4 regions of the Weizmannia acidilactici genome follow, and region 2 is predicted to be linked to each of the others. Evidence: riboswitches for the same ligand, from Rfam matches in the RefSeq annotation. Region 2 holds a riboswitch; each other region holds the start of a gene.
The links. A riboswitch is a leader RNA that binds a small molecule or an ion and turns the genes downstream of it on or off. The one in region 2 is predicted to bind thiamine pyrophosphate.
Positions count from the first base shown of each region.

Region 1: linked by a shared signal. The riboswitch ahead of GBH70_RS11905 (MTH1187 family thiamine-binding protein) and the one ahead of thiT (energy-coupled thiamine transporter ThiT) in region 2 are both predicted to bind thiamine pyrophosphate.
Region 3: linked by a shared signal. The riboswitch ahead of thiM (hydroxyethylthiazole kinase) and the one ahead of thiT (energy-coupled thiamine transporter ThiT) in region 2 are both predicted to bind thiamine pyrophosphate.
Region 4: linked by a shared signal. The riboswitch ahead of GBH70_RS08105 (ABC transporter permease) and the one ahead of thiT (energy-coupled thiamine transporter ThiT) in region 2 are both predicted to bind thiamine pyrophosphate.

Region 1 covers NZ_BKZR01000032.1:16,333-23,588, forward strand. The annotation lists gene thrC (threonine synthase) at 1-419, shown strand, start outside; gene thrB (homoserine kinase) at 416-1,336, shown strand; gene GBH70_RS11890 (ABC transporter ATP-binding protein) at 1,408-2,157, opposite strand; gene GBH70_RS11895 (ABC transporter substrate-binding protein) at 2,154-3,152, opposite strand; gene GBH70_RS11900 (ABC transporter permease) at 3,149-3,946, opposite strand; gene GBH70_RS11905 (MTH1187 family thiamine-binding protein) at 3,897-4,220, opposite strand; TPP riboswitch at 4,296-4,399, opposite strand; gene GBH70_RS11910 (RraA family protein) at 4,487-5,119, opposite strand; gene GBH70_RS11915 (amidase) at 5,202-6,692, opposite strand; gene GBH70_RS17825 (general stress protein) at 6,810-6,953, shown strand; partial or broken gene GBH70_RS17830 (YsnF/AvaK domain-containing protein) at 7,059-7,256, shown strand, end outside.
Region 2 covers NZ_BKZR01000024.1:42,003-49,258, forward strand. The annotation lists gene GBH70_RS10170 (DNA topoisomerase III) at 1-1,825, opposite strand, end outside; gene GBH70_RS10175 (LysM peptidoglycan-binding and 3D domain-containing protein) at 2,037-2,831, opposite strand; gene GBH70_RS10180 (FAD-dependent oxidoreductase) at 3,044-4,573, opposite strand; gene GBH70_RS10185 (CBS domain-containing protein) at 4,640-5,101, opposite strand; gene thiT (energy-coupled thiamine transporter ThiT) at 5,504-6,094, opposite strand; TPP riboswitch at 6,146-6,246, opposite strand; partial or broken gene GBH70_RS17810 (IS110 family transposase) at 6,771-7,256, shown strand, end outside.
Region 3 covers NZ_BKZR01000039.1:14,665-21,920, forward strand. The annotation lists gene GBH70_RS13090 (GntR family transcriptional regulator) at 67-438, opposite strand; gene GBH70_RS13095 (GNAT family N-acetyltransferase) at 533-955, shown strand; TPP riboswitch at 1,290-1,399, shown strand; gene thiM (hydroxyethylthiazole kinase) at 1,791-2,612, shown strand; gene thiD (bifunctional hydroxymethylpyrimidine kinase/phosphomethylpyrimidine kinase) at 2,609-3,412, shown strand; gene thiE (thiamine phosphate synthase) at 3,409-4,053, shown strand; gene GBH70_RS13120 (hypothetical protein) at 4,231-4,500, opposite strand; gene GBH70_RS13125 (MOSC domain-containing protein) at 4,980-5,627, shown strand; partial or broken gene GBH70_RS13130 (GNAT family N-acetyltransferase) at 5,648-6,059, shown strand; partial or broken gene GBH70_RS13135 (alpha/beta hydrolase) at 6,094-6,740, shown strand; partial or broken gene GBH70_RS13140 (GNAT family N-acetyltransferase) at 7,206-7,256, opposite strand, start outside.
Region 4 covers NZ_BKZR01000017.1:6,559-13,814, forward strand. The annotation lists gene GBH70_RS08080 (PTS sugar transporter subunit IIA) at 1-95, opposite strand, end outside; gene GBH70_RS08085 (GntR family transcriptional regulator) at 155-892, opposite strand; gene GBH70_RS08090 (carbon-nitrogen hydrolase family protein) at 1,675-2,541, opposite strand; gene GBH70_RS08095 (ISL3 family transposase) at 3,171-3,980, shown strand; gene GBH70_RS08100 (ABC transporter substrate-binding protein) at 4,046-5,035, opposite strand; gene GBH70_RS08105 (ABC transporter permease) at 5,048-5,812, opposite strand; TPP riboswitch at 5,913-6,015, opposite strand; gene GBH70_RS08110 (sugar porter family MFS transporter) at 6,129-7,256, opposite strand, start outside.

The DNA.
Region 1 (7,256 bases), on a different contig from region 2:
TTGAGGCGGAGGGCGCCGCGGCGATTGTCCAAAACCGCGTCATCGAAAATCCGGAAACCGTTGCAACGGCAATCCGCATCGGCAATCCGGCAAGCTGGAAATTGGCTGTTACTGCCCGCGATGAATCCAACGGTGACATCGATTCGGTTTCAGACCCGGAAATTTTGGAAGCTTTCCAGCTGCTTGCCCGCAATGAAGGGATTTTCGCCGAACCCGGTTCATGCGCTTCAATCGCCGGTGTGATCAAGCAGGTGAAAACGGGACAGATCAAAAAAGGAAGCAAGGTTGTTGCCGTCCTCACCGGAAACGGATTAAAAGATCCGCAAACTGCCATGTCACAAGTAAATGTCCGGCCTGCCGTGCTGCCGGCTAATGAAAAAGCCGTGATGGACTATCTTTCAAATGTGATCCATGTATGAACAGGTTGACAATCCGCGTGCCCGCCAGCACGGCAAACCTCGGGCCCGGATTTGACTCTGTCGGGATGGCGCTTAACCGCTTTTTGACGCTCGAAGTATATGATCATGATGAATGGGTTTTTGAGCAGGTTTCGCCGCTTTTGCCGCCGCTGCCGGCAGACGATGATCCTTTTATCTTAAAAATTGCACGGCAAACCGCTGATTTGTATCACGCTTCTCTTGCCCCGTGCAGAGTGGTTGTAGACAGCGAAATCCCTCTCGCCCGCGGGCTCGGAAGCAGCGCCTCGGCTGTGGTCGCCGGAATAGAACTGGCCAACTACGCCGGAAATCTCGGCCTTTCCCCGCAGGAGAAACTGGATCTCGCTTCCAAGATTGAGGGGCATCCCGATAATGTTGCTGCGTCGTTATTTGGCGGGCTGATTGTCTCGGCGGAGCATGGGGACGGACGATTCGAAGTTGTACCATTTTTTGACATTATGGCCGATTTGCTGCTGTTTATCCCGGATTATGAACTGAAAACAGAAGACGCGCGGAAAGTGCTCCCTGAATTTTATGTTAGGAAAGAAGCTGTAAAGGGGAGCGCAGCCAGCAATCTTTTCATCGCCGCACTCATCGGCGGGCAGTATGAACTGGCCGGCAAAATGATGGAGCAGGACCGTTTTCATGAACCGTACAGGATCAAATTAATTCCGGAATTTATGGAAATCCGGCAGTTGGCCAAATCGCTCGGCGCATACGGCACTGTGATCAGCGGCGCCGGCCCGACGATCATTTCGTTGGTGCCGTTCGGTCGTGCAGAAGCAATGGCGGAAACGCTTCAGGCGCATTTTCCCCATATGTCAGTAGAAGCAGCCAAAATTGACCATACAGGCCTTGTCGTCGAAAAATTTGCGGCATTCAATATGCTGAATCATTAAAAAAAGGTGTTGATGCCCAGGCATCAACACCTTTTTTCATCATTCGACATTGCCAGTTCCGCTTATTCTTGTCACCTTCCTAAAAAGGAAGCAAGTTCACTTAACAGTTCATCCTTATCTTTTTTCAATTCTTCTGAAGCGAGCATGTCCAGTTTGCGCGGCCGCGGCAGGTTCACTTTCAGCTCGTGGATAATTGACGATGGCTGCTGCGACATCACAAAGACGCGGTCCGATAACAAAATCGCTTCATCCAAATCATGGGTCACCATTAAGATTGTCTGGTTCCCTTTCTCCCATGAATCGAGAAGCCAGCGGTGGACATCCATTTTCGTAAAAGCATCAAGCTTTCCGAACGGCTCGTCCAGCAGCATGAGCGGCTTTTCACACAAATACGTCCGCAAAAAACTGATCCGCTGCCGCATGCCTCCGGATAAAGAAGAAGGATAGTGGTCCGCATAATCTTCCAGCCCGAATTGCCGAAGCACATCCCTTCCCCTGGAAATACGATCCCGTTTCGGCATACCCTTCATTTCCAGCGGAAGGACGATATTTTGCAGTGCGGTCCGCCATGGCAAAAGCAAATCCTGCTGTGGCATAAAACTAATCGCATCCTGAACAGCTGACGGCCGGCTGCAGAGCCTCACTTCCCCGCTGTCCGCCTTTTCGATGCCGGCAATGATATTCAGCAAGGTGCTTTTCCCGCAGCCGCTCGGGCCGACAAATGCGCAAAACTCGCCTTCCCGGATGTCGGCGCGGATATCGGATAATACTTTATTTCCCCCAAACGTTTTCGAAACGCCGTCAATTTGCAAGTACATCATGGCTGTCCAGGAAGAAATTCATTTGTGTAGGCAGCTTTGATGTCAATTTTTTTCTTGATGACCTTATGTTTATAAAGGAAGTTCATATACCTGCTCCACACTTCTTCCTTCTGAACCCCCCATTCCTTCGCATCATCCTGGTATTTTGTGCTCAGCCATTTTTGGCTTGCACGGATCAGGCCTTTATTTGTATCCGGCACGTCTTTGATAAAAATATCGGCCGCCTGCTCCGGATGCTTAATCGAAAACTCATATCCTTGCGCAGTAGCTTTCATAAAAGATTTGACAAGTTTTTTATCATCTTTCGCCAGCTTTTCGCTTGTAATAATGACAGGGCTGTAATAATCAAGTGCAGGATCCAAATCTTTCACCAGGATAATGTTCAATTTTTTCCCTTCACGCTCTGCCTGGATGCCGTCCCAGCCGTAATAAATCCATTCAAAATCGGCTTCACGCCCGATCGATTTGAAAAAATCCGTCTGCCCGAGCACGATGTTTTTGACTTTGCTGTAGTCGGCACCGTATTTTTCCATGACTGTTTTAATCACAGCTTCTTCAGATGGGGAGCCCCATCCCCCGTAACGTTTCCCCTCAAAATCTTTCGGCGAGGTGATATTGTCCTTTTTCAGGGAAGCAAAACCCGATGTGTTGTGCTGGATAATGGCGGCAATCGAAACAATCGGAATACCTTCCACCCGGGCTGTTGTCACATTTTCCTGGTAGCTGATCCCGAAATCGGCTTTGCCGGATGCAACCATTTGTTCAGCGGTAATATTGTCGCCGGGCTGGATGATTTTTACATTCAAGCCTTGTTTTTTATAGTAGTTTTTCGTTTTGGCCACATACAGGCCGGTATGATTTGTGTTCGGGTACCAGTCCAGTACAACCGTCACTTTTTGCAGCGCTTTTTTGCTGCTGCTTTTCTTCCCGCTGCCGGAGCATCCCGCCGCAAGAAGCAGCATAACAGCAGATAGCACAATCCAAATTTTTTTCATTGATCGTCTTCCTTTCTGTAAAACCATGGCGCAGATAATCTTTGCAGCGTTTCAACGGCGCCATATAAAAGAAATGTCAGTGCTACAATGATGGCCGAGATGGCAAACAGGCGGGCGGTCATAAAAGATTTCGTTGCCCTTGTCAGCATGACGCCGAGCCCTTCGCTTGCGCCGAGCCACTCGCCGATAATGGCGCCCATCACACTATATGTAACGGCGATTTTTAAGCCGGAATAAAAATAGGGAAGCACAGCCGGAAATTTGACTTTCCGGTACACTTGCCATTTTGTCGCATGCATCGTCTTTAAAAGTTTGATCAGATCCTTGTCCACGGTTTGGAACCCTTCCAAAATGCTTAACGCCAGCGGAAAGAAGCAGACCAAAATCACAACGATCACTTTTGGGCGCAGGCCGAAACCAAACCAGACGATGAGAAGTGGTGCAATCGCCACAATCGGTACCGTTTGCGAGACCACGAGCAGCGGCTGGATGAACGCCCGGAAAATGGGAACCATGTCCATCAAGACAGCAATGGCCGCACCGATGGCAATGGAAAAGGTTAGCCCGATCAGTACTTCTTTTAAAGTTTGCCAAATATTGGGCCAAATCATCCCTTTCATGCCTGCCATTTCCTGCCACACCTCCGTCGGCTTCGGCAGCATCCATTCACTAACATGAAACCCTGTCGTAACCGCCTGCCATAAAAAAAGCAGAAAGACGAGCCAGGCAGCAGTGAGGCAAGCGTTAACGAACGGGCTGCGGCGCTTGTGTGCGGTACTTTGCAATTTTTTCATCAATCGTCACCCCGGTGCTTGGGCGGTAATGGATCTTGATCGAGGTGACCACATCAATGGCCCCGGCTTCGATGCAGGCATCCTGCGCTTTTTTAATGATTTCAAGCAGTTCGTCCAAATCGCCCTCCATCGTGGTTTCCATCGCGCCGACTTCATAACGCACGCCGGATTTTTGGACCACTTCAATCGCGCGGTCGACGACACCATATAAGTCATCGGTTTTGATATGCGGAACCACCGAAAACGAAACGGTTACTTGCTTTGATTTTCCCATGATTTTCTCCTCCTTTGGTCAATAAATAAAAAAGGCTTTCATTGCGTGCGCAAGAAAGCCAGTCATTCCCAAAACATGATTCTTTATATGGCTCCCTACGCTGGTATTATCCAGATCAGGTTAAAGGGTCGATGCCAAACCGCATCCTCTCAGCCAAACCGGCTCCCCTGCTCTTTTCCTATTCGGCTCTGTTCATCATCAATGCGGACCAAATCCTTCTGTTTATTATTGTAACATGAAATCCCGGTTGCACAACAAAAAATTGTTTACACCGTTTTCCCTGCTTTTTGCAGCATCTTGTCCAAGTATTTCAAAATCTCTTCGCGGTTGCCGCTTACCTTTGCTTCCCGCTCTTCGTCTTTTCTCAGCTTATTCGCCGCTTTTTGATAGACTTCTTCTTCTTTCTCCCGGGGCACGACAACAACCCCGTCCGCATCCCCGACAATGATATCCCCGGGGCGTACCGGTACGCCGCCGCAAGAGATTGGGACATTCACTTTGCCGTTTCCCGCCTTTCCGCCGGCTGCAACGGTTGTACCTTTTGCAAAGACCGGAAAATCCAACGCCAAAACTCCTTTAATATCGCGGATCACGCCGTCAACGACAACACCTTGGATGCCGAGCGTTTTCGCCATCCCGAGAACAAAATCACCGGCAATCGCCCGGTATAAATCGCCTTTTGAATCAATCACCAGCACATCCCCCGGTTTTGCTTCCCGTATTGCCTGAATCACCGCAAGATTATCCCCGACCGGCATTTTCACTGTAAAAGCCCGGCCGGCTAATCTAAAACCATCGTTTAAAGGCTTGATCTCCGGATCGAGGTTGTTCATTCCATTCATCGCATCGGATATGCAGGTTGTCGGCAAATGTAAAAACTGTTCAATCATCATCTCCATGTTCATGCTCCCTTTGTTTGATTATTCTTACTATATTGTACCGCGAAAAAACACCTTTGAAAATATTGTTTTGGCATCGGTTTCAAAAATTCAGATTTTCTTGCGTCCCAACCCAAAGTTCGGACTGTTCAATCGCACAGGACACATCAAACAGCCAGTGCTCATTTCCTTTTGGAGCAATCAACTGGACACCAATCGGAAGTCCGTCTGCCGTTAAATGGACAGGCACGCTGACAGCCGGCTGTCCGGTTAAATTCGCCAACTGTGTAAACGGGGAAAATGTCAGGCTCGGCTCAAACATTTCATAGACAAGGGCCTGCTGTTTTTCTTTCGGCAGGTCGGTAACCCGGAGCAGTTTTTCCCTTTCCTCCCAAGTTTGCGTCAGTTCCCCGATTTTCGGTGCCGAAAAAGCGGTGGCCGGCGTCATAAAAAGATCGTATGTTTGATGGAATTCGGCCATTTGTGCTGCGGCTGTGTCCCATTCGGCAAGGCTGCGTGCATATTCGGCGGCTGTTACATTTTTTCCGGCTTGATACAGCACCCATGAAACGATTTCCATGTCTTTTTCTGTAAGCAGGCGCCCCATTGCTTTTTCCAAGTCTATCATTTCAGCGGCCATTTCCCCGCAGTTCATCAAATAATAGTTTTCCATCAGCCGCCTGCCGTCCACACCGTTTTCCGCTTCTTCCACTTCATGCCCCTGCGTTTCAAGCCATTTGGCCGTTTCATAGACAGCCTGCTTTGCTTCGCGGCTGACGGGTGTTCCGACCGGGGATTCAACGGAGAAGGCGATCCGGTACTTCTTCACGCCGCTGCGTTCGATTTCTTGTAAATAACTGCCCGAAAAAAGCGGTGTTTGGAATGCGGCTTCCGGCTGGAACGTTTGCAGTACGTCAAGAAGCGCTGCGCTGTCCCTGACCGTCCGTGTAAGCACAAAATCAACCGCGGCACCCTGCCATTGCCGTCCCCTTCCCGGCCCGACCGGCGTCCGCCCCCTCGTCGGTTTTAATCCTATTAAACTCGTAAAAGAAGCCGGGATGCGGATGGAACCGCCGCCATCATTTCCACCTGCGACCGGCACCATTCCTGATGCGACGGCAGCCGCCCCGCCCCCGCTTGATCCGCCCGGCGAATGCCCGGGGTTCCACGGATTTCTTGCCGGCCCGTACAACTCGGGTTCCGTAATATTTTTCAGCCCGAATTCCGGCACATTCGTATGGCCGAGGATCAAAAAACCTGCTTCTCTTAATGTTGCCGTAAAATAGGAATCTTCCCTGGCGAGGTTTCCTTGCAGCAATTTCGAGCCGGATGCAAGGGGTTCATCTTTTACCGCCTGCGAAATATCCTTTAATAACACCGGTACTCCGGCAAACGGCTGTTGATCCAAATTGATCTGTTCTGCTTCCGCCCTTGCTTTTTCATAACGCGTCCGGATTACGGCATTCAAGCCCTGGTTTGTTTTTTCAATACGGTCGATTGCCGCTTCCAGCACTTCTTTTGCATCCACTTCTTTCCGCTTGATCAGTTGGGCCAGCCCAACGGCATCTTGGGAAAGGTAGACTGATTCTTCCATGGTTTTCCCTCCATTTTTCGCTTTCATTTCTATATTTGCCGAATTTTCTGTTCCTGTCAAAGTCTATGAAACCTGGTTACTCCTATTTCTACCGAGTAAAAGTCCAATATCATCTCAATGGAGAAAGATAGACGTATCAAAAAAGTTGTCGGCATTTCCCCAACTCTGCAGGATACGATTGATGCAGTGGACCGGTTAACCACAAAAGGCTACAGCAATTCCAATATTTCAGTCATTACGAATGGAAATGATACTGGTTAACTAGAAAACCGGACCGGCGCAATGTTGATCATTCGGCGACACTCCAAAAAGAACAAAACGGTTCGCTTTGGGATAAATCAAAGATTTCTTTACCACTGATTACTATTGGAAGATGGAAAAACAGATGTAGCCGTTGACGGTTCGGAAACGATTAAAGTGCCGATCGTAGAAGAACGGGTAGAAGTGACCAAAAAACCGGGGAAAACAGAAGAAATCGTCATCGGTAAACGCACTGTCGAAGATACTGAACATATATCTGAAACGGTGAAAAAAGAGGAAGCCCACGTCAGGCAAAAAGGGACA
Region 2 (7,256 bases):
ATTCGTTTGCGGATTGGACTGCATCGTGCACAATTTTGGCTGACAGCTTTTTTGACTGTTCCATGAAGCCAGCCGGGGATGCCTGCCCTTTCCCGATTTCCCGGAGACGCTGCTCCCATTTTGCCGTCATTTCCGGGGAGGCGAGGATTTTACCGCCGACCGCGCGGATGAGCACTTTCGCTTTATCGGTTGCATATACCTGATTTTTCTTCACTTCGATATATTTACGCTCTTTTAATAAAGTGATCACCCCTGCCCTTGTTGCTTCCGTCCCGAGCCCTTCGACATCCGCCATCACTTTTTCAAGTGCTTCATCTTCAATAAATTTTCCCGCTGTTTTCATAAGCGTAATCAGCTGTCCTTCCGTATACCGTTTCGGCGGCTGGGTTTTGCCTTCTTTTATCTTGACATCCTTTACAATGCCCTTATCCCCCTGTTTGACTTCCGGCAAAATGCGGTCTTTCTCTTTTTCATTTGCAAAAATGACTTTGCGCCAGCCTTCTTTTTCCATCTGCGTGCCTTTTGAAATAAATTCGGCGCGCCCGTCCACCAGCGTCTTAACCGTAGTATAATGATAAACCGCATTTCCGTAATGGGCGGCAATGAGACGTCGCACAATCATATCGTAAATTTTCCTCTCGTCATTCGGAAGATTTTCCGGGTTTACCACCTGTTCAGTCGGGATGATCGCATAGTGGTCAGACACCTTTTTTTCATTCACGAAGCGTTTATTGTTGATGATGGAGGGGTGCGGAAGCGGGAAAAACGGGGCATACTCAGGATAAGTCTGCAGTTTTTGCAAAATATCCGGAAACGTTTCGGCTTCCCCTTTTGTGACGTAATTGGAATCGGAACGCGGGTAGGATACGATCCCTTTTTGGTACAGAGACTGTACCAGATCAAGCGTTTTTTTCGGTGGGAATTTAATAGCCTGGTTTGCGGCCGCCTGCAGTGACGATAAATTAAACAGAAGCGGGGGCTGGAATTCTTTTCTTTCTTTTTTAAGCGCCGCAACTTTTGCCGGTTTTTGTCGGCAAAATGCGGCGATCCGCTCCGCCATGGCGGGGTCTTTTAAACGCGATTCGCCATTTTTTACCCACTTTCCTTCGTATTGTTTGTCATCAAATTGAAACAAGGCGGTGACTTCCCAAAACGGTTCAGGCTTAAAATTTTCGATTTCAAGTTCCCTTTTTACAATTAAAGCAAGGGTCGGCGTCTGGACGCGTCCGACAGAAAACACATCATTGATCCCTTTTTGCTTTAGAAGCAGGCTGTAGACGCGCGAGGCGTTCATGCCGACAAGCCAGTCCGCACAAGCGCGAGCATATGCCTCATGATATAAAGAACTGGTATCTTCGTCATGTAAAAGATTCCGGAACCCTTCCTTGATCGACTGCGGTGTCAGAGAAGAGATCCATAAGCGCTTCAGCGGCTTTTTGATGCCGGACAAATGGATGATATTGCGGATGATCAGCTCCCCTTCTCGGCCGGCATCGCCCGCATGGATAATCTCTGTCACACGCGCATCTTTCAGCAACTTTTTGACGGTATGAAACTGCTTATATTTCGTTTTGGAAACTTCATATCGGAATTTTTCCGGAATGATCGGCAGCGTTTCAAGCTTCCACTGCTTCCAGGCGGGGTTATAGCTTTCCGGCTGCACGAGCTGCGCCAAATGGCCGACCGCCCATGTGCAGTAGGCGCCTTCCGGGAAAATGTCATTGGGACGGATCTCGATATAGCCCTGGCGTTTTACAAAGGGAAAAACCGAACAAAGGGTGAGCCCCTGGTCGGGTTTTTCGGCGATGATCAATGGAAACGACAAACTCAACCACTCCTCTCGATTTCTAACCTTACTTTACAATGTTTTCCGGAAAATGCCAAGGCAAAATAAAAAGCCCGGCTAAACAAAACACTTCGTCTGAGCTTTGTTTAGCCGGGCGGCCTCCAAAAATTCAGTTGATCCCCCATCGTACCCTTTTCACTTCCTGATGTATATGCTATTTTTTTGTTTCTTCCATTTGCGCATAAACACATTAGTCCAAAATCGTCACCTGGATCGTGCGGCGCCCCCAGTTCATTGCTTCACCCGTATTCGGCACAAGGACGTCGATGCGGTTCCCTTTGATGGCACCACCGGTATCGCCGGCAACAGCCGTTCCGTAACCTTCCACGTACACTTTTGAGCCGAGCGGAATAACATTCGGGTCAACGGCGATCACTTTTGCGTCCGGATTGTTTTTCAAATTGATGCCGGTCGCCGTTACGCCGGAACAGCCCGGATCATTGGCCGTATAAGCCGTTGCCGTTACGGTTATTGTCCTTCCTTGCGGGCGGGAAGTGGTTTTTTCGGATGTTTGTACATTTACCATCGGCTTTTTCACTTCCACCCTTGCCTGATCCGTATTCGTTTTTGCCTGAACGGAGACGTCTGCAGAATCATCCTTCACCGTAATCTTGCTCCGGGGATTGGTATGGATGACAATTTCGTCATTTGGGAAAATGATGTTGGATGGCAGGTCGTTCCATTTTTTTAATTGTTCGACCGTTACTCCATATTTGGCCGAGATTTCCGAAAGGGTATCCCCGGCTTTAATGACGTAAACTTTTTTCGGGGAAATTTTCAGTTTTTGTGCAGGATAGATGGTTTCTGTGGAAAGCTGGTTCCATTGCTTCAATTCTTTGACGGATGTGTTGTATTTTTTTGAAATCCCCCAAAGTGTATCCCCCTGTTTTACAGTATAAGTATCCGGGGCGGCGGCTGAAGCATTGGCAGCCATCACACTTGTTAATGTCACCGCAGCCGCGAGTGCTGTTACTGCTTTTTTCATAAAATGCAACCTCCTCTTTTTGCCGACTTTCCGCCAACACCAAAAATGCTAACATAATGAAGTAACAGCCCGATAACGGGAAAGTGTTGATTTGGTTACACAAAAAGCAGCCTTTGTAATATCGTGAAAAATTTGTAACATAGGCATATTGTCATAGTTTCGCGCATAGATACAAAAAAACACCGTCGAATTTCGGCGGTGTTTTTCAAACTTTACTCCTGGTATTCGATTTTTGTCAATGGGTCTTTTGCCGGCCCTTCTACAACTTCCCCTGTAAAAGAAAATCTTGAACCGTGGCACGGGCAGTCCCATGTCCGTTCCCCTGAGTTCCATTTCACTTCGCACCCCATATGTGTGCAGGTCGTATCGAGGAGATAGATGTTTCCCTCGTTATCCTTATAAGCGCCTGCCCGCTTTCCGTTGATACGGACAACGGCGCCTTCATCCGGTTCCAATTGTTCCAATGGTTTATCCGGCAAATCAAACTTTCCTTTTACAAGGTGCTCTGCTACATCCACATTTGCGGAAACGAAATTCTTTACCATTGGATCCGCTTCAAAACGCTGCGGTGCGAACATTTCCACATAAGGATTTTCTTTTTGCAAAATCAGATCACGCATGATCAGGGCGGCAACATGGGTGCCCGTCATCCCCCATTTTCGGAAACCGGTCTCAATGAAAACATTCGGTTCCATTTTCGTAACCGGCCCGATATAAGGGATTTTATCCAGTGTCGTTAAATCCTGCGCCGACCACCGGCAATAAAATGTTTCAATCCCGAATGTTTTTTCGGCGAATTCCTGCAATACTTCATAATGCCGGATCATCGGACCGCCCTGGCCGGTTTTATGGTTTTCGCCCCCGACCAAAAGCAGTTTTTCACCTTCCGCTTCCACTTCACGGAAGGATCTCGTTGGCTGTTCGGTATTGATATACATCCCGCCCGGAAATGGCTTTTCGGGCTTTACCGCAATTAAATAGGAACGTTCCGGGTACATTCTTGTAAAATAAAGCCCTTTTGCATCGTAGAAAGGATAATGCGTGCAAATGCAGACGTAATTGCAGGAAATCGTGTGCCCTTTTTCCGTTTTGATTTTAATCGGGTTGCCGTATTCAATGTCTTTAGCCGTTGTATTTTCGAAGATCGGGACTTGCTTTTCCATTAAAAATTCGACTAAAGCTTTTAAATACGAAAGAGGATGGAATTGTGCCTGGCGTTCCATTTTTACCGCTTTTTTCGCGGGGATCCCGTCCGGCAGCCTATCCAGCCATTCGCCATGGATACCGAGCGTATCATATGCCCGCATTTCTTTCTCAAGTTTTTCAAAATAATCATCCGAATTAGTGTAAAGAAAGGCAGCCTGATGGGAAAAACTGCATGAAATGTCGTTTTCACGAATGATGTTTTTAATCAAGGACGCGGCCGCTTCATTAGCTTTGTAATAAAGCCCGGCCCTTTCTATGCCGATATGCTGGATCAGTTCATCATAAACGAGGCCGTGTTGTGCCGTAATTTTCGCCGTTGTATGGCCGCTTGTGCCGTTCGCAATTTCTCCCGCATCAAAAAGCACAGTTTTTATTCCTTCTTTTGCAAGCAAATATGCCGTCACAATCCCGGCCATTCCTGCGCCGGCAACCGCCACATCCGCCTCAATGTCTTCTTGCAATGAGGGAAAACGCGGTAGTGATACTGTTTTGCGCCAAATTGGTTCCGGATAATGCGGAATTGATTTTTCGTTCATCGTTTAACCTCCCGAGTCAGACTCTCAATAATAGTCTTCCCCGGAGAGGAAAACGTAAACATGATTTTAGCTGTTGATCAGTTTTGTTGTAATTTGGCGCATAATGTCACCCCTGCTGATGACGCCTACAACGCGCCCGGCCGGATTGACAACCGGCAATTTTTTAAAATGGTGTTTGGCTAAAATACTTAAGGCGTTTTCAAAATCGTCATCCGGTTTCACCGTATACAGTTCCCGCCGTTTCATGATTTTTTCAACAGGCAAGTCAAGGCTTTGCGCAAGCTTTTCGTTAAAATCTTCACGTTCGTTCACGACGATTGTGATATAAAAATCGTAGACCGTCCGCGCTTTCGGCTGCAGGAAGCGAATGACATCCCCGTCGCTGATCATTCCGAGCAGCTTCCCCTGTCCGTCGACGACAGGGACACCGCCGATTTTATGGTCAACAAGCACTTTTAACAGCTCCCGGATCGTTGTTTCTTTTTTCACTGTTATCACATCGCGGATCATAAAATCTCTAACTTCCAATTAAATCGCCCCTTGTGGTTATAAGGTTTACAATTATTGTAAACCTTTACCGAATGGGAAGCAATGAGAAAACAGCCTAGCCTATTTTAGGATATTGGTTTGCCTTAATGTCCAAGGCTGCCCGGGTCGGTATATTTGCCGTAATCCGGAACCGCTGCTTCGTCAAAACGCGGTGCCAAGTTTTGAAGGCCTTCCCTTCAGTTCAGCGTCCGACATCGGGATAACGTTGCTGCAGACAGCACTCGATGCTTCAGCCGTAGGAGTCTCTTCTTACCCGCTTAAATCCAAAATATAGACGGTCATCAACAATAACATTTAACAGAGCCAAAAAGAAAAAGCGGATATGCCCCGCGCAAGGGAGACATGCCGCTTTCACATTTAAAACCATCCAATTTTTATCCTTTATGCCGCTTTCCGGTGTTCGTGCCGGTATTTTGTCAACAACTGCGGCGCGGCATTAAACAGAACTACTGTGATCGCCGCACACAAAACCGTATTGCCGATCATCGTGCCGCCGTTAACGATTAGCGAATACATAAAAGCGGATTGTCCAGCCGGCGCGTAAGACCCCCAAAAAACAATTCCGGCGATAAAATGCCAGAAATACCGGGCGATGCTGCCGACGAGAACCGAAAGGGACATCCATACAGACATGGCCCCTTTATGCCCTAAGCAGCTGCTATTTTGGATCAGCGGGCGCAATAACCCTGCGAAGCCGATAAACGAAAAGGCGACCGGATATTCCATAATGCCTTGCACCGGGTTCAAAATGTCGTTCGCATCTCCTGTGACAAGCTGCAGGAGGCTCCAAATAAAGCCGGACAATACGCTTGCCATGAATCCCCAACGGAACGCCACTACAAAGATTGGCATCATCGCAAACGACAAGGAAATGCCCGATGTCACTTTTATGGACGGCAGCAAATCCAACACCATCGAGAATGCTGCAAAAATCGCCGCTTCAATCATGGCCTGCAAACTTAAATTTTTCATTAAAAAATCCCCCTTTTGGCATGCATGAACATAACTGACCATGGGAGACAAGAGAAAAGCATTCCACATCCCTACGTCAGCATTAACTGGACAGGTTCAAAGGGTCAGAACTTCACGTTCACTCTCAGCTAAACGCTCCCCCTGTGGTTACGTTCATGAAGTTGTCAATTTTTAATATAAACCTCTTTTTGCAACATTTCAACAAAAAAGATTATTTGTATGTGTTAAGTTTTTCTCGACACTGTTTAAATATCGGGTATTCCAAGACACCCTCGTATAATAAGTTTCGATCCTATTAAATGAGTCAATTTCAGTTGAATGATTGTTCTTTGACAAGTGAATCTTTGATGTTTTCGGGTCGAGCCCCGAAAACATCAATTTAGGACTTGGGCGTTTCGTGATGTTCCTAGATAATGTTCTTAGGATCATTTGGGTTAACGTTGAGAACACTCTGTAGCTTTGACTACTTAAAAAGTCTGCGTCCCCAGTTTTTGCCCGACCTTCTAACCCGTAGGCTGTTCCTCCGGTGAACACCACGCTGAACGTGGCAGCGTTCAGACGCAGCTCGTGGCTCCGGATGAGTTCTGATAAGCGAGGCTGATTGATCGGCAAACCATCTGGGGGCATCCCGAAGCGCCTGATCCCTTGATCCTAAAATGAAAGGAGGTTCAATCCAATGAAACTTTTTGTCGGAATTGATGTAAGCTCAAAGGACATGAAAGCCTGCCTTATGAATCAGGAAGGCGAAACGCTTAGCACCCTTACAGTTGCGAACAACTTGCCAGGTGTTACTGAATTGCGTAATGCCATTGTCCATACATCATGGGTTCACCATATCAAGATGATCTAAATTGGTATGGAAGCGACGTCTGTCTATAGTTGGCATCCGGCCATATTTTTTAATCAGGATGATCTGTTAAATCAGTGAAATTCTAAGGTCTATGTGATCAACCCCAAACAGATCAAAAACTTCAAAAAGGCTTATGCCGAAATGGATAAGACAGACATGAATGATGCCTGGGTCATTGCCGACCGGCTTCGTTTCGGGCGCTTGAAAAAGACGCTCATCATGAGTGAACAATTCCAAGCCCCGCAACGCCTCACACGGATGCGGTTCCACATTACCGAAAACATGACACGGGAGAAGCAAATGTTTCTTCAG
Region 3 (7,256 bases), on a different contig from region 2:
ACCGGAAGGCAGCGGTGAACTTGCATTTTTTGTAACGGTTCTTTACTTGGAGTATATTTTATTCAACTATGTATCGGAATTGAAGTCAATTTTGATTTGTTCATTTTCTTGGCCGGCTTTTTCATGTAACTGTTGATGGAAAAGCACGGTTTCCGGGAGGAGATCATTTTTGAAATCCGCAACAAATATCCCTTTTCGCGGCCTGCTTTCTGCATAGCTTTCCGCCGTCAATTGTTCGTAGGCCGATTGAATCGTATTGATGCTTAACCCGAGATATTCAGCCAGTTTCCGTTTGGACGGTAATTTTTCACCCGGGCGGATGTTGCCGGATAAAATTTCCTGCTTGATAAAATCAACAAGCTGCATATACAGCGGGATATTGCTTTCTTTGTTTAGAAACGGCGTTAATTCAATTATTTTTCTGCCTCCAATCTGCATTACTGGATCCTATCAAAAATTCGAATCTGGACCTTTTGATTATACCAGATTGTGATTAAATGAGTGTGAGCCAGTATGAAAGGAGATGTTGAAAATGGAAATAAAGGAATTGACAAACCGGGAGGAATGGAAATCAGCTTTTCCGGTGATGAAACAGCTGCGCGTGCATTTGGATGAGGAGCACTATCTTCAATTGGTCGAAGAAGCAGCCCGATCGGCAAATTATAAAATGTTTGCTGTATATGAAGGCGGAAAAATCGTTGCGGTAACAGGTTTTATGCCGATGATGACCCTTTACAACGGACGGTTTATCTGGGTGTGCGACCTGGTTACGGATGCAGCATGCCGGTCAAAAGGTTACGGGGCCAGGCTGATTGGATATGTAGAACAGTGGGCCAAAGAAAAGGGGTATGGCATTGTTTCCCTCTCATCCGGCCTGCAGAGAAAAGACGCACACCGGTTTTATGAAAAAATGGATTACGATAAAGTAAGCTATGTGTTTTTGAAAAGATTGTAAGACTTTACTTTGAATTTCAATATTATTTCAGATTGTGATTTTCAAATGATTCCAGATGTATCATATTCAATACACGGCTTGATATGGAGTGATGGGCATGGTATGCTAGTTAGCATTGTTTTCTTCTCGCCCCATTGCCATCAAGCTAAGCCCACAGAAGCTCCATGTCAAGCCACTAAAGGCATAATGATTCGTAATATAGAGTGCATATGTTAATTTTTCGCGAAAAATCCGGAATAATTCGAAAAAATTTACTGTTTTTTGCCGAATAATGTGCCCGTGTACACTTTACAAGGGAAAATAAAAAGCATATAATTGGTAAAAAGTAAATATTTCAGACTACTAGGGGTGCCCAAATGGCGGGCTGAGAGAAAAACATTTGTTTTTCAACCCTTTGGACCTGATCCGGATCATACCGGCGTAGGAAAGTAGGATTTTGAATGAACAATACTTTTTGCTGATCAAGTCAGGTCTTTACGGGCCTGGCTTTTTTGCATTGGAAAGGATGGGATAAATGAAACTGGAAGAACAAGTGGTGCTTGTAACAAGCGGAAGCAGGGGATTGGGAAGGGCAATTGTAAAAGCTTTTGCAAGAGAGGGGGGCGAAAGTTGTCATTTACTATTTTGAAAGTGAGCAAAAAGGAAAAGATTTACAGGAACATTTAGGAGAAAATACTTAAATAAATAGAAGCAACAACGCTGCTATAAAAAAATCACGGAATCGGAAAGATGATGCAGAAGCAATGCTATTTTTGCATTTCCATGGGCAAGAGCCGTGACCGGGCAAAAACTTGTCGTCGCCGGTGGACTCGTAATGGATTAGGAGGAGATCAAAATGGAAAAAACAAAACCGATTGAACTGCTTGAAAAAATCAGGGCGGTAAATCCGCTCATCCATAATATCACCAACATTGTCGTTGCCAATTTTACGGCAAACGGGCTTTTGGCCCTCGGGGCTTCGCCTGTGATGGCAGATGCCGTGGAAGAAACGGCCGAAATGGCGAAAGCAGCAAATGCGGTTGTACTGAACATCGGCACTTTAAATGAAAGAATAGTCGATGCGATGATTTTAGCGGGAAAATCCGCAAACGAAAACGATGTTCCGGTTGTGCTCGATCCCGTTGCTGCAGGGGCAACGCATTTCCGGACGGAAACTGCACAGAAACTTTTGCAGGAAATAAATTTTACCGCCATCAGGGGCAATGCGTCGGAAATCGCAAATCTGATCGGAATGAAGTCGAAGATTAAGGGAGTGGATGCAGGAGAAACCAACTTGGATGCCGGCGAACTGGCGCTAAGAGCTGCGAAAGAACTCAACACAACGGTAGTGGTGAGCGGGAAAACGGATGCGGTGTCAAACGGGTCTGATGTCTATCTCGTACATAACGGCCATCCAATATTAACAAAAGTGACTGGAACCGGGTGCCTCTTGTCTGCCGTTTGCGGCGCGTTTTTGGCTGTGGAAAAAGATCCGGTTACAGCTGCCGTATCGGCACTTGTTATGTACGGTACAGCTGCCGAAATCGCACGGGAAAAAGCAAGAGCGGATTTGCCGGGAAGTTTTCAAATCGAATTTTTAAACCAGCTTGCAACGCTTAGTGCCGAGGATTTGGAAGCGTATGGTTCGTTTGAAAAGAAAGCAGGGATTATTCAATGAAAAAAGCGTTGACGATTGCCGGTTCCGACTGTGGCGGCGGTGCAGGCATTCAGGCGGACTTAAAAACGTTTCAGGAACTGGAAGTGTATGGCATGTCGGTGATTACCGCCGTAACCGCCCAAAATACGCTCGGTGTCCAGGGCGTTTTTCCATTAGGGACGGAAGCGGTGGTCCGTCAAATCGATTCGATTGCGGAAGATATGGGGACGGACGCATTAAAAACAGGAATGCTGTTTGATTCTGCCATTATTGAGGCTATTGCGGAGAAAATCAAGGAATATCATTGGGAAAAAACCGTTGTCGATCCGGTGATGATTGCCAAAGGCGGGGAAACGCTGCTGCAGCAGGAAGCGATACACGCTTTAAAAAATAAGCTGCTCCCCCTTGCATTCATTGTGACACCGAATATTCCCGAAGCAGAAGAGCTTTCAGGAATTAAGATCCATCATTTCCCGGATATGAAAGAAGCAGCCCGGATCATTTCAGATTCCGGGGTCCGGTATGTCATGATTAAAGGCGGCCACCACGAAAATTCCCCGGTATCCCGCGATTTGCTTTTTGATGGGCGGAACTTTTACGAGTACACCGCCAAAAGATTCGTAACGAAAAATACACATGGAACCGGCTGCACGTTCTCATCCGCCATTACGGCAGAGCTGGCAAAAGGCGCGGACGTTTTCGATGCAGTAGCAACAGCGAAAGATTTTATTACGGCTGCGATTGAAGACGGCATCCAAATCGGAAACGGGCACGGGCCGACAAACCACTGGGCGTACAGGAAAAGGAGCATGGTAAAATGATAGAGGAGAAAGATTTGCGCGCTGCATTGAAATTGTATTTCATTATGGGCAGCCCGAACTGCCAGTCCCGCCCGCAGCAGGTGTTGGAAGATGCTATCAATGGCGGTGTTACTTTATTTCAGTTCCGGGAAAAAGGAAAAGGTGCGCTTAAAGGAGATGAAAAGAAAGCACTTGGAGAGGAATTGCAATGGATATGCAAAAACCATGGCATTCCTTTTATCGTAAATGATGATATTGATTTGGCTTTGGAACTGGATACGGACGGCGTGCATATCGGGCAGGAAGATGAGCCGTTGGAATCGGTTCGCGAAAAAATCGGGAATAAAATCATCGGTGTTTCAGCTCATACTGTCGAAGAAGCAAGGCAAGCAGTAAACGGCGGGGCGGATTATCTCGGGGTAGGCCCGATTTTCCCGACGAAATCGAAAGAAGATGCAAAAGCGGCGCAAGGAACATCTGTGATCACTGATATGCGGAAAAACGGTATCCGGCTGCCAATCGTCGGGATCGGCGGAATTGGCCGCGGCAATGCAAAAAGCGTCATAGAAGCCGGCGCTGATGGCATCTCGGTGATTTCTGCAATTGCGGGTGCTGGAGATGCAGCAATTGCTGCGGCAGCCTTGAAAAAAGAGTTAACTTGATGATCTAAATGTTCCATATGTAAACCGGCTGACCGAGATCGGAATCTCCAATGGTTGTTGTTTCTTTTTTCATAGAAATAACGGGAGGGGTTTCTTCAAATCCATCTACAAGTATGGTTCAAACCCCTTCTTTTTCATTTGTGTGAATAATGCTTCAACCAGTTCCTGCCAGGTACTTTAGCGCCGGGATTCTTTTAAAATATAGATGGCTATTAAATAACCGGAGCTTTCTTGTTTATTTGCTTTCGTTTTACCGCCGCCGGTAAAACTGATCATTTTCCCTTTTTGATTTTCAGTCATAAATACAGTTTGGTGGGAATCGGCCAGCACTTGATTCCAAAGTGTTATTTTTTCCTCGTATGTCAGGGTGTCCAGGCAGGCATCAGGCACGATCCCTTTGTAAGTCGTTTTCCACGCATCCACATGCACTTTCGCAATCCCTTCCACCTTTTGGTGCAGCTTTTCTAAATTTCATATCATCCTCCGGTTCATCGTATCTTAATTAAATTTTAGCATTATAAATTCACAAAAAAGTAAAATTTGACAGGGGATGGTGATGTTCAATCATAACATTGATGGTCAACTATACGTAGAATTTCTGCAGCAACATCATAAGGAAGCGTTATTTAATCTGATTGACAGACAGGTGAAATGCGACTGGCATTCAGGGACTGCATGATTTCGCACCAAGACAAGAACAGCGGAACATCCAGTTAAAAGAAGTATTGGAAACATTACCATTTGATATCGAAAACCATGTGGAAGATAAAAATGAATATATGAGGGCGGTTGATGAAAAAGTGAAATATTCGTGTTTAAATTAAGGGATCCCGTTCCATTTTCATATTCTTTTTTCAATTGTTTATCAAACCGGATTTCCGTTATGGTAAAATTTAGACAAACAGTTTAAAAAGGAGCGATGATGAATGGCAAAGGGCGTTGTCGTTTCGGTAAATGTTGGCAAACCGCAGCCACTGCCGTATAAAAAGAAAGTTGTGCAGAGCGGGATTTTTAAAGCACCGCAGGACGGCCCGGTTTTTTTAGCAAAAATCAATTTTGAGGGCGACGAGCAGGCGGATATCGTCCATCACGGAGGCGAAGACAAGGCGGTCTGTGTCTATATTGCTGACCATTTTCCTGTATGGGAAAAAAAGTTCAACCGCACGTTTGAACCCGGGGCGTTCGGCGAAAATATTACACTTTCCGGGCTGACGGAAGCGGATATACATATCGGGGATGTTTTTCAAATGGGGGAAGCGGTTGTACAAGTGTCCCAGCCGCGTGAACCGTGCTATAAAATTGCGGCAAGATACGAATTGGATCGTTTTCCGGCTGATATCATAGAAACCGGCTATACCGGCTTTTACATGCGCGTCTTGAAAGAAGGCTTTGTCCAAAAAAATGATCGGTTCATTTTGCTGGAAAAAGGGGAAAAGCAGCTTTCCATTTTGTATCTCAATCAAATCAGATATCATGATAAGACGAATTATGCTGCGATGGCGGAAATTTTAAGCGTAGAAGCGCTGGCCGAAGCTTGGCGGAAGCCGTTTCGGAAATTATTGTATCAACAATAAGTGGAGAGGAAAACGATCTGTTGGACATTAAAATTCTTGATGATTTTTCACAGGCAAATTTGGATGAAATGGTAGAAATCTATCAATCTGTCGGCTGGAATAATCATACGAAAGCGATCATTACACAGGTTTTTCAAGCAATGTGACTGCATTGGCGTCGGAGCAGGATTGTCGGTTTTGGCCGGGCACTGTCAGACTGCGTTTTTAATGCTGCCATTTACGATGTCGTCGTACACCGCGATTTTCAAGGCCGCGGCGTCGCAAGGTACATCATGGAATATTTGCTTCGTGAACTGCGCGGTGTTTCCTGCGTCCATTTGATCTCCACCATCGGGAAATGAAGCATTTTACCGAAAATTTGGCTTTAAAAAAATTAAAACCGGTATGGCGCATTATCTTCGTGAAAGCTTGGCGGACGAGTATTTGGAATAACCTTACATGAAAGGGGAGAAAGCACATCCAAATTATGGCCGAAAATAAAGTTTTACACACGGGTCATCCAATCCGCTATACGCATGCCAAAACAGATTCTGATCGGATTTGCTTCATGTTCTCCGGCGACGGGTATACATACGAAAAACCGCTCCTTTACTATGCTACGATGGTGATGTTGGAAAACCGTATCGATGTTGTCCAGATCCATTACGCGTATGAAGCCGATCTGCTGAAAAAGCCGCTTGAGGACGTTACGGAAACGCTTATGGCTGACATTGATACGGTGATCGAAGAAGTGCTCCAAAACGGGGAATATCAAGATAGTGTTTTTCTCGGAAAGTCGCTCGGGACGATTTCCATCGCGAATGCACTGATGAAAAGGCAGGGTTTTTCCGGTTCGAAAATTTTGCTTACACCGCTGTTAAATATTGTACCGGTTTTTGAATCGCTTTTGAAAAGCGGACATGCCGGCCTGCTCGTGATCGGGGATCAGGACCTGCATTTTGATATTGACAAAATTGAACAGCTGCGCCAAACCCGTTTTCAAATCGAAGTGATCCCGAACGGCAACCATTCTTTGGAAATCGGCGAATTTGATACGCCAGCGTCCATTTCTGCTTGGCCAATATAATGGAAAAAATAAAAGAAGCAGTGCATGAAGCATGCATTGCTTCTTGAAGGCGGCTAAATGTACTTTTCTAAAATGATTTTGGCTCTTTCGTCCAAATTGTAGGCAGTTGTTTAAGCGAAAAATATTTTAGGTGTAAGCTCTCGCCGTCTTCCATGGCCAATTCGCCTGTGGCCCCTTCAGCGATCTAAACGCCGATGACATTGTTATTTCATCTCTGTTTGGATACCGGAAATATAATTCTTTTCCGGGCAACAGATCAACAAACCGAAAAGATGCTTTCGCGCAGGCCGGTTTCCTCATACAATGCGCGGGCTTTCCGTTTCTTCAAAACTTTCACCTATTTCCATCGCACCCGCCCGGAAACTCCATTCTTTTGTATCGGAGCGGAACTGGAATAACATCTCGCGCTTTTCGTTCATGACAATGACGGTTGAGCCGGCGAAAATAATTGGTATGCTTACAATAAATTTTCTGGATTCTTTTACATATTCAGCCGTGATTGCCCACTCTTTCTAAAGTTTTTTTACCAACAGTATTTCATCCCGGATCGGTATTCTGTTGTC
Region 4 (7,256 bases), on a different contig from region 2:
ACTGCATGAATATTTTCATTGTTTCCGGTAATCATTTGACAACTATTTTTCGTCTCGATAGCATATTTTCCATGTGCTGCAAGTATATATTGCATACAGTACCCCCTCGAAAAAGTTGATATATTATTGTTTAGATGGTATAGGAATACTCCCTTTAATACTTTTCTTTAATTATTTCAATGGAATAATAATTGTGTCGCACATAAGTATCAACGAATTCAAATGGTTTGTTTTCAGATAAGTAAGTTATACGTTGAATATGGTAAACAGGACTGTCATTAATTTTCAATTTCTCTCTTACTTCATTTCTAACAGGGTATTCAATTTCAATTGTTTCTCTCATAGCTTCATGTAAAATATTAATTCCACAAACCTTAAATATTTTTTCTGATAATGAAGTGAATTCATCTTGGTTAGATAAGTCTATACCATTCAGATAGCTTTTTGGAATAAAATTGTTTTGCAACGCCCATGGAACATCATCAACGTAACGAATTCTTTGAAATTGAAAAATCCCTTCATTAGATGAAATATTTAATTTTTTTGCAATATGACTATCTTTTATTTCTTTTATGAGGTCGACTTCAGTTCTTTCTAAGCTTTCAATCGAATTAAACTGTTTCTTTTTATCGTTTGGAAAGTGAGAATACTCATTAAAAATTACTTGCTTATTTAAAATTGATTTACTAACAAAAGTACCTTTTCCTTGTATTCGGTTAATAAGCCCATCTCGTACTAGTTCCTGAAGAGCTCTTACAACAGTTGTGTTACTAACATTATATTTTTTCTTTAATTCCCCCTCAGAGTATATTTTTTCTCCTGGTTTCAATTTTCCACTTAGTATTTCTTCCTTTAAATCATAAATAATTTTTAAGTACTTGGGATCGTTCATGTTTCCTCCTAAAAAATGGTGATCTAATTACTACTAATTAACGTTATAACCGGTTAACACGTTAACTCTACATTTAGAATACATCTTTATGAAAACGATTTCAACTATTTTGTCAAAAAATAATTCTTATACTTCTATAAAGCAAATTTTACTGTTCTAAAGTAATTTCTAATTATCTCATAAGAAAGTAGGACATTCTCATCCTTAAAGCAAAAAAATTTTCTTTAACATTACATGCATGGATTATTCAAGTATATTGTGAAAAGTAAATACGAAGACAATAGTCTTAGTCCATCCTCTCTCTAAGAATCAAAGATTTAATAAAAATGTTTCAAGAACCTTCTTCTGTTTTCTGATTCCTTTCTTTCGTTCTCTGACAAATCTAGCCTTCACTTATAGCACTATCTTCTTTTCATACGATTATTATAAAAAATCTTTTCTCTCGTTATTTAAAAATTAACGGACTAAAATTCCATATTAAAAACAGGCTGGGACAAAAGGTTTTAGACCATAAGAAATCCGAACGTTATTCGAAAACTAATTTAAGTTTTTCGATAAAGTTCGGATTTTATTGCTATTTTAATGTTAAAAATAAACTGTTATTCGATTTTATGACATTCAATTTTAGTTTTGTCCCAGCCTCCTTCTATTATTGATTAGTCAGGACTTTTAAATATTAGAGCTAGATAAGTTAGGTTTTTCCAAGTGATATTATTATCCGCAAATTTTTGAAATAGGATTTATAATTGTTTGACTGATTTTCCTGCTATGTTAAATAATTTTTATTGTTTTAACATTGGATACAGTTCAGGTTGGCGTTCTTTTAATAAATTTAATGACATTAACCCCGTAGCTCTCGTTTTTACAATTTCTTCTTGAATTTCTATATCTACCGTTACCATTTTTTCTTCATAGCCAGTCGTTGCTACAATATTACCTGCTGGATTCACGATTTGACTGTGACCATAATAATCGTGATCTCCATGCATACCAACAATATCTGAAGAAATAAACCAGCATTGGTTTTCAAAAGCTCTTGTTTCATCTAACATATTGAAATATTTGCCCATCTGATCGTGTTTAGGATTACCGCCTACTTCCATCATTGGCCAAGCAGTCGGCATTATTAACAATTCCGCACCTTGTAATGCAAGCTCACGAGTTGTTTCTGGAAACATCTTGTCATAACAAATCAGTAACCCAATTTTTCCAATAGCTGTCTCGAAAACTTTGAATTCATCACCGCGATAATAAGCATGAACTTCATCACCTGGTTGATGAATTTTCCGATACGTACCAATATGTCCTTCTGGTCCCAGTAATACTGCAGAGTTATATAAACGGTCATAATACTTTGGATCCCGTTCTGTTAATCCGAAAACGATATACATATTATAATTAGCAGCAAGTTTTAATAAACGCTTCGTTGATTCTCCTTCAGGAACAAGTTCCGCTTGATCATGTTGATAGGAAATATTGTCATAATCAATTGCAAATAGATTTTTTAAGTATCCTTGTAGTGATTGCTCTGGAAAAACAATTAATTTTGAACCTTCAGCAGCTGCCTTTTGAATAAATGATTCATATTTTTCAAGATTTCTCTTTTTATCATACGTGACCTTCATTGAAACTGTAGATACTTTTACCATATATGATACGCCTCCTTAATGTAATATAAATTAACATTATATTGTTATTTATTATTACAATCATTATTTTATAACTTTTTTAAATAAAAATCAATTATTTTTTGAAAAAAAGCACACAAATCACGTTATATTTTATAACATATTTATTCTTACCAAAGTGATGTTTCTAGGATAAAATTGAAAGCTACAAAAAAATTAAAATACAAATACTTACATACTTTTAATCTTGCAATCCCAATAAAAATATAGTTAACTATATTTATGCATGGTTATTGTTCTGAACCGGATAAAAATTCCGGTGTTGGAACATAGGGTTCGGAGTTAGTCCGGACGGTCGGGTGGCTCTTTTTATTACAAAAAAACTTCATGAAAGCTCATGACTTTAGTCATTGAGATGAAATGAACAGGTTTTGAAATGAACCTTATGTATAGATAAGAACCTGCCGATGTTGTTTAAGGTCAGTTAATGCCATATTATATTTTTCACATAAAAATACGAATAATGACGGTTTTAGTCAAAGTTCGTAGTTAAATAATAATTGCTTCCTCGCTATTTAATGTTTAGTTTAAAGCCTCCCAAAGCTGTCTATACTGGGTAATACTACTAAATTACCTGGGGTGATAGTCTTATGAAAAACTTTGAAGAAGAGTATAATGTATTCCAAGATGCGTTAGAAATACCTAAACCTTGGTATGTTTTCCATAATGAATTAGCTAAAGAAGAAAACACCTTACACATTTATATTGAATATCAATCAGGAGCGGAATTTTCTTGTCCTAATTGCGGTAAAACGGGATGTAAAGTTCATGATATACAAGATCAAGACCGGACTTGGAGACATCTAAATTTTTGGCAATACAAGACCATTCTCCATGCCAGAATGCCACGAGTAAAATGTGAGTCATGCGGTAAAATACGTACGGTTGTCATTGATTGGGCACGTCCAGGAGCTGGATTTTCATTATTATTTGAGCACCATGTGTTGTCGCTAATGGTTGAAATGCCTGTCGCTGCCGTAGCTCGTGAAGTAGGCGAACATGATACGCGCCTTTGGCGAGTATTTAAATATTATGTCAACAAAGCCATGGAAAACATAGATGTATCTAATGTCACTCATATAGCGATGGATGAAACATCACGAGCAAAAGGCCATAAATATGTGACATTTTTTATTGATATGGATACCAAACGCCTAATTTTCGCTACTACTGGTAAAGGTGCAGAAGTACTGCAGGTGTTTAGCCAGTTTCTGGACAGTAAAGGGGTTTTACATTCCCAGATTAAAGAATTTTGTTGCGATATGTCACCAGCCTTTATTTCGGGTATTGAAGAGAAATTCCCGAATGCAACGATTACGTTTGATAAATTTCATGTCATGAAAATGGTAAATGAAGCATTAGATCAGGTACGAAAACAAGAATTGAAACATAGTGATTAGAGAAACTTTTTTGGTTTTGCCGTCTTTCTAAAATAAAATGCCGGCGGGATGCCGGCCAAGTTTCCTTATTTAGATAGATTTGTAAAAGCTTTTTCAGCATTGATATGCGTTTTTGTCATTTTGGTTTGATAGAGCCAATCTGATACTTTTTCCCAGGATTTTGGATCCTGATAGGCGAATGGTTTATTTTTTTCATCCATCAGCGGCAGAAGGATTTGCAGGCTCTTTGTTTCCACATTTTTGTCAAGCGGCGAAGACGGATCCTCGTGCTTCAATAAAATGGCAAGCCCTTTTTGCGAGTGCTTTTCGACATATTGCTGACCTTTTTCTGCTGCGGTGAGGAATTTTTTAAAAATTTCTGGCTGCTGTTTGAGCTTATTTTCGTTTGCGATTAAAACAAGCTCGTAATAGTCCGGTACGCCGTATTTTGCAGGGTTAAATGTTCGTACAGCGTGTCCTTCTTTTTCCAGCAGCAGCTTTTCATGATTCACAAAGCCGCCGATGATGGCATCTGTTTTATGCGTCGCCAGAGCAGGAATTAAGTCATATCCGACATCTACCGTTTTTACTTTATTTGGATTTCCGCCATCTGTTTTAACCATTGTACGGATGGCTGCTTCATAAAGCGGGATGGATGAGTAGCCGACCGTTTTTCCGGCTAAGTCTTTCGGGGACCGGATATTGCTTGAAGCCGGAACCATCACCCGATTAAGCGTATGGCGGACAACTGCGCCGAAAGATTGGACAGGGATGTTTTCATCACGTGCCATTAACACTTGCGGCTGGTAACTCAGCGCAATATCTACTTGATTGGCGGCGACAAGTTTTAATGGGTCGTTTGTATCAGACGGCATTTTAATGCTGACATCCAAGCCCTGTTCTTTAAAATACCCCTTTTCCTGCGCAACATAAAGAAAAGAATGGACAGCATTTGGATACCAGTCGAGCATAATGGTTATTTTTTGCAAATGATGTTTTGATGTGTGGTCTGCCCGGCTGCTGCAGGCACCCAATATCAATGCAAGCGCAGCCGTTAAAATCCATAGTTTTTTCATTGGAAAGCCCCCTTAAGCCTTTGTTCTGTATTTCAAAATGCTTTTTTCGATCGCGTAAACGAGCAAAAATAATATCATGCCGAGCGCGGACAGCAGAAAAACAGCAGAAAAGACAGCTCCTGCCTGCAAATATCCGGACATCCGCCTGCTGAAATAGCCGAGCCCTGCGTTTGCCCCGAGCCATTCCCCGATCGTAGCCCCGGTAACGCAATAAACAATGGATAATTTCAGCCCGGACAAAAATGAGGGAAGCGCCATCGGAATATGGAGCTTTCGAAAAATCACCCACGGCCCGGCGCCCATTGTCCGGAACAGGTTTTGATAGGCGGAATCAACAGCTTTTAGTCCGTCAAAGGTACTGATCACAACCGGAAAGATGGCCGTTAAAATAATAATGGCGACTTTGCTCCAAATCGTGTAACCGAACCACATCATAAATATGGGCGAAATCGCAACGAGCGGTACAGTTTGCGAGATCACAAGAAATGGATAAAAGATTTTTTCCGCTGTTTTGGAAACATACATGATGACGCCAAGCGCGACCCCGCCCGCAACGGATAAAATAAACCCGATGCAAACTTCCTCCAATGTTACAGGCAAATGCACGGCGACTAATTGCCTGCGGTTTGCCATAAAAGATTCATAGATTTGGGAAGGGGAGGGCAGGATAAAAGACGGGACAAACCCTTTCTGTACGATCCACTGCCATCCGCTGATTATCACGATCGTAACAATACAAAACAGCCCGTAATCTTGCGCCCATTTTTGCCACTTCATTTACTCGACCCCCTTTGTTGTGCATGATTCACCGTTTGGGCCATACTCCTTCCGCAAATAAAAAACCGCCCAATTCCGGAGAAATGAGCGGCCGTAATGTCACATTATGTACTCACTTCCCTCCGCTGGTATGATCCAGATCAGGTTCAAAGGGTCCGAAGCATGGTGCCCCGTCTCAGCCAGTGGCTCCCCTAGTGAAATCATGCATATTTTATTCGTTTGGAATATAAGCAATTATAGCATAATCAATTGAAAATCGGAATGGTCAGCTGGAATAAATGGCCGGCAGTAAATTTTCCGGCCGTATGCGTAATTGTTACTTTTGCATTGAATGTGTGAGATTAAGGCCTTTGTCAGATGATTTATTCCTAAGTTCAATCTCAATTTGTTCAAGGCTTTTCCCTTTAGTTTCCGATACTTTTCTTATTACAAAGATAAATGCTAAAACACCCATAATGCCATAAACGATGAACATCGTGCTAATGCCAAATTGTTCTATTAATTTAGGAAAAGTTAGTGAAACAATTAAGTTCGCAAGCCAGTTTGCTACACTGCCGATCCCCATGCCGATTCCACGGATTTTAAGCGGGAATATTTCCGACAACATGACCCAAACAACCGGCCCCCAAGTTAATGAGAAAAAAGCAATATAGACAGCCAGGCATACGACTGTAGTCCAACTGGCGGCAGGGGACGAGCCAAGCAAAGCGCTTACAATCCCAAGTATAAATAAAGCGATCGACATCCCGGCATTTCCAATGAGTAAAAGCGGTTTTCGACCAACTTTGTCAATAATGAGAACAGCAACGGCTGTTATGATGACATTGACGATCCCGATTCCAACGGTTCCTAAAATTGCAGCAGAATCACCGAGACCGATTTTCGTAAATGTTGTCGGGGCGTAATAAAGGACAGTATTGCATCCGATAATTTGCTGGAAGACAGCCAGTCCGATGCCGGCGATTAGAGACGGGCGTACCCATGCTTGTTTTACTTCTTTGAAACCGCCTTGATTTTTTTCCAGTTCATTTGCAAGTTTGATTTCTTTGATTTCTTCTTCAACGCCTTGGTTTTTCCTCATAAAGTTTAAAATAGACCTGGCTTCCTTTTCCATTCCTTGTTTAAGCAGCCATCGGGGACTTTCTGGCAGAAAAAACATTCCAATCAGTAGCAATAGACCGGGTATGAATGCAAATCCCAGCATCCAGCGCCACCCTCTAGAAGCAGCAAAGGCGTAGTTGATAATATAAGCCAGTAAAATTCCGACCATAATCATCAGCTGGTTTAGGCTTGACAATGCTCCGCGGATAGCAGTCGGTGCCATTTCCGATAAATACATTGGCACAAGCGCAGATGCACTTCCAACTGCCAATCCAAGTATGATTCTAAAAAGGATTAAGATCCCTGTATTTGGGGCCAGTGCCGAACCTAATGCACCGATACA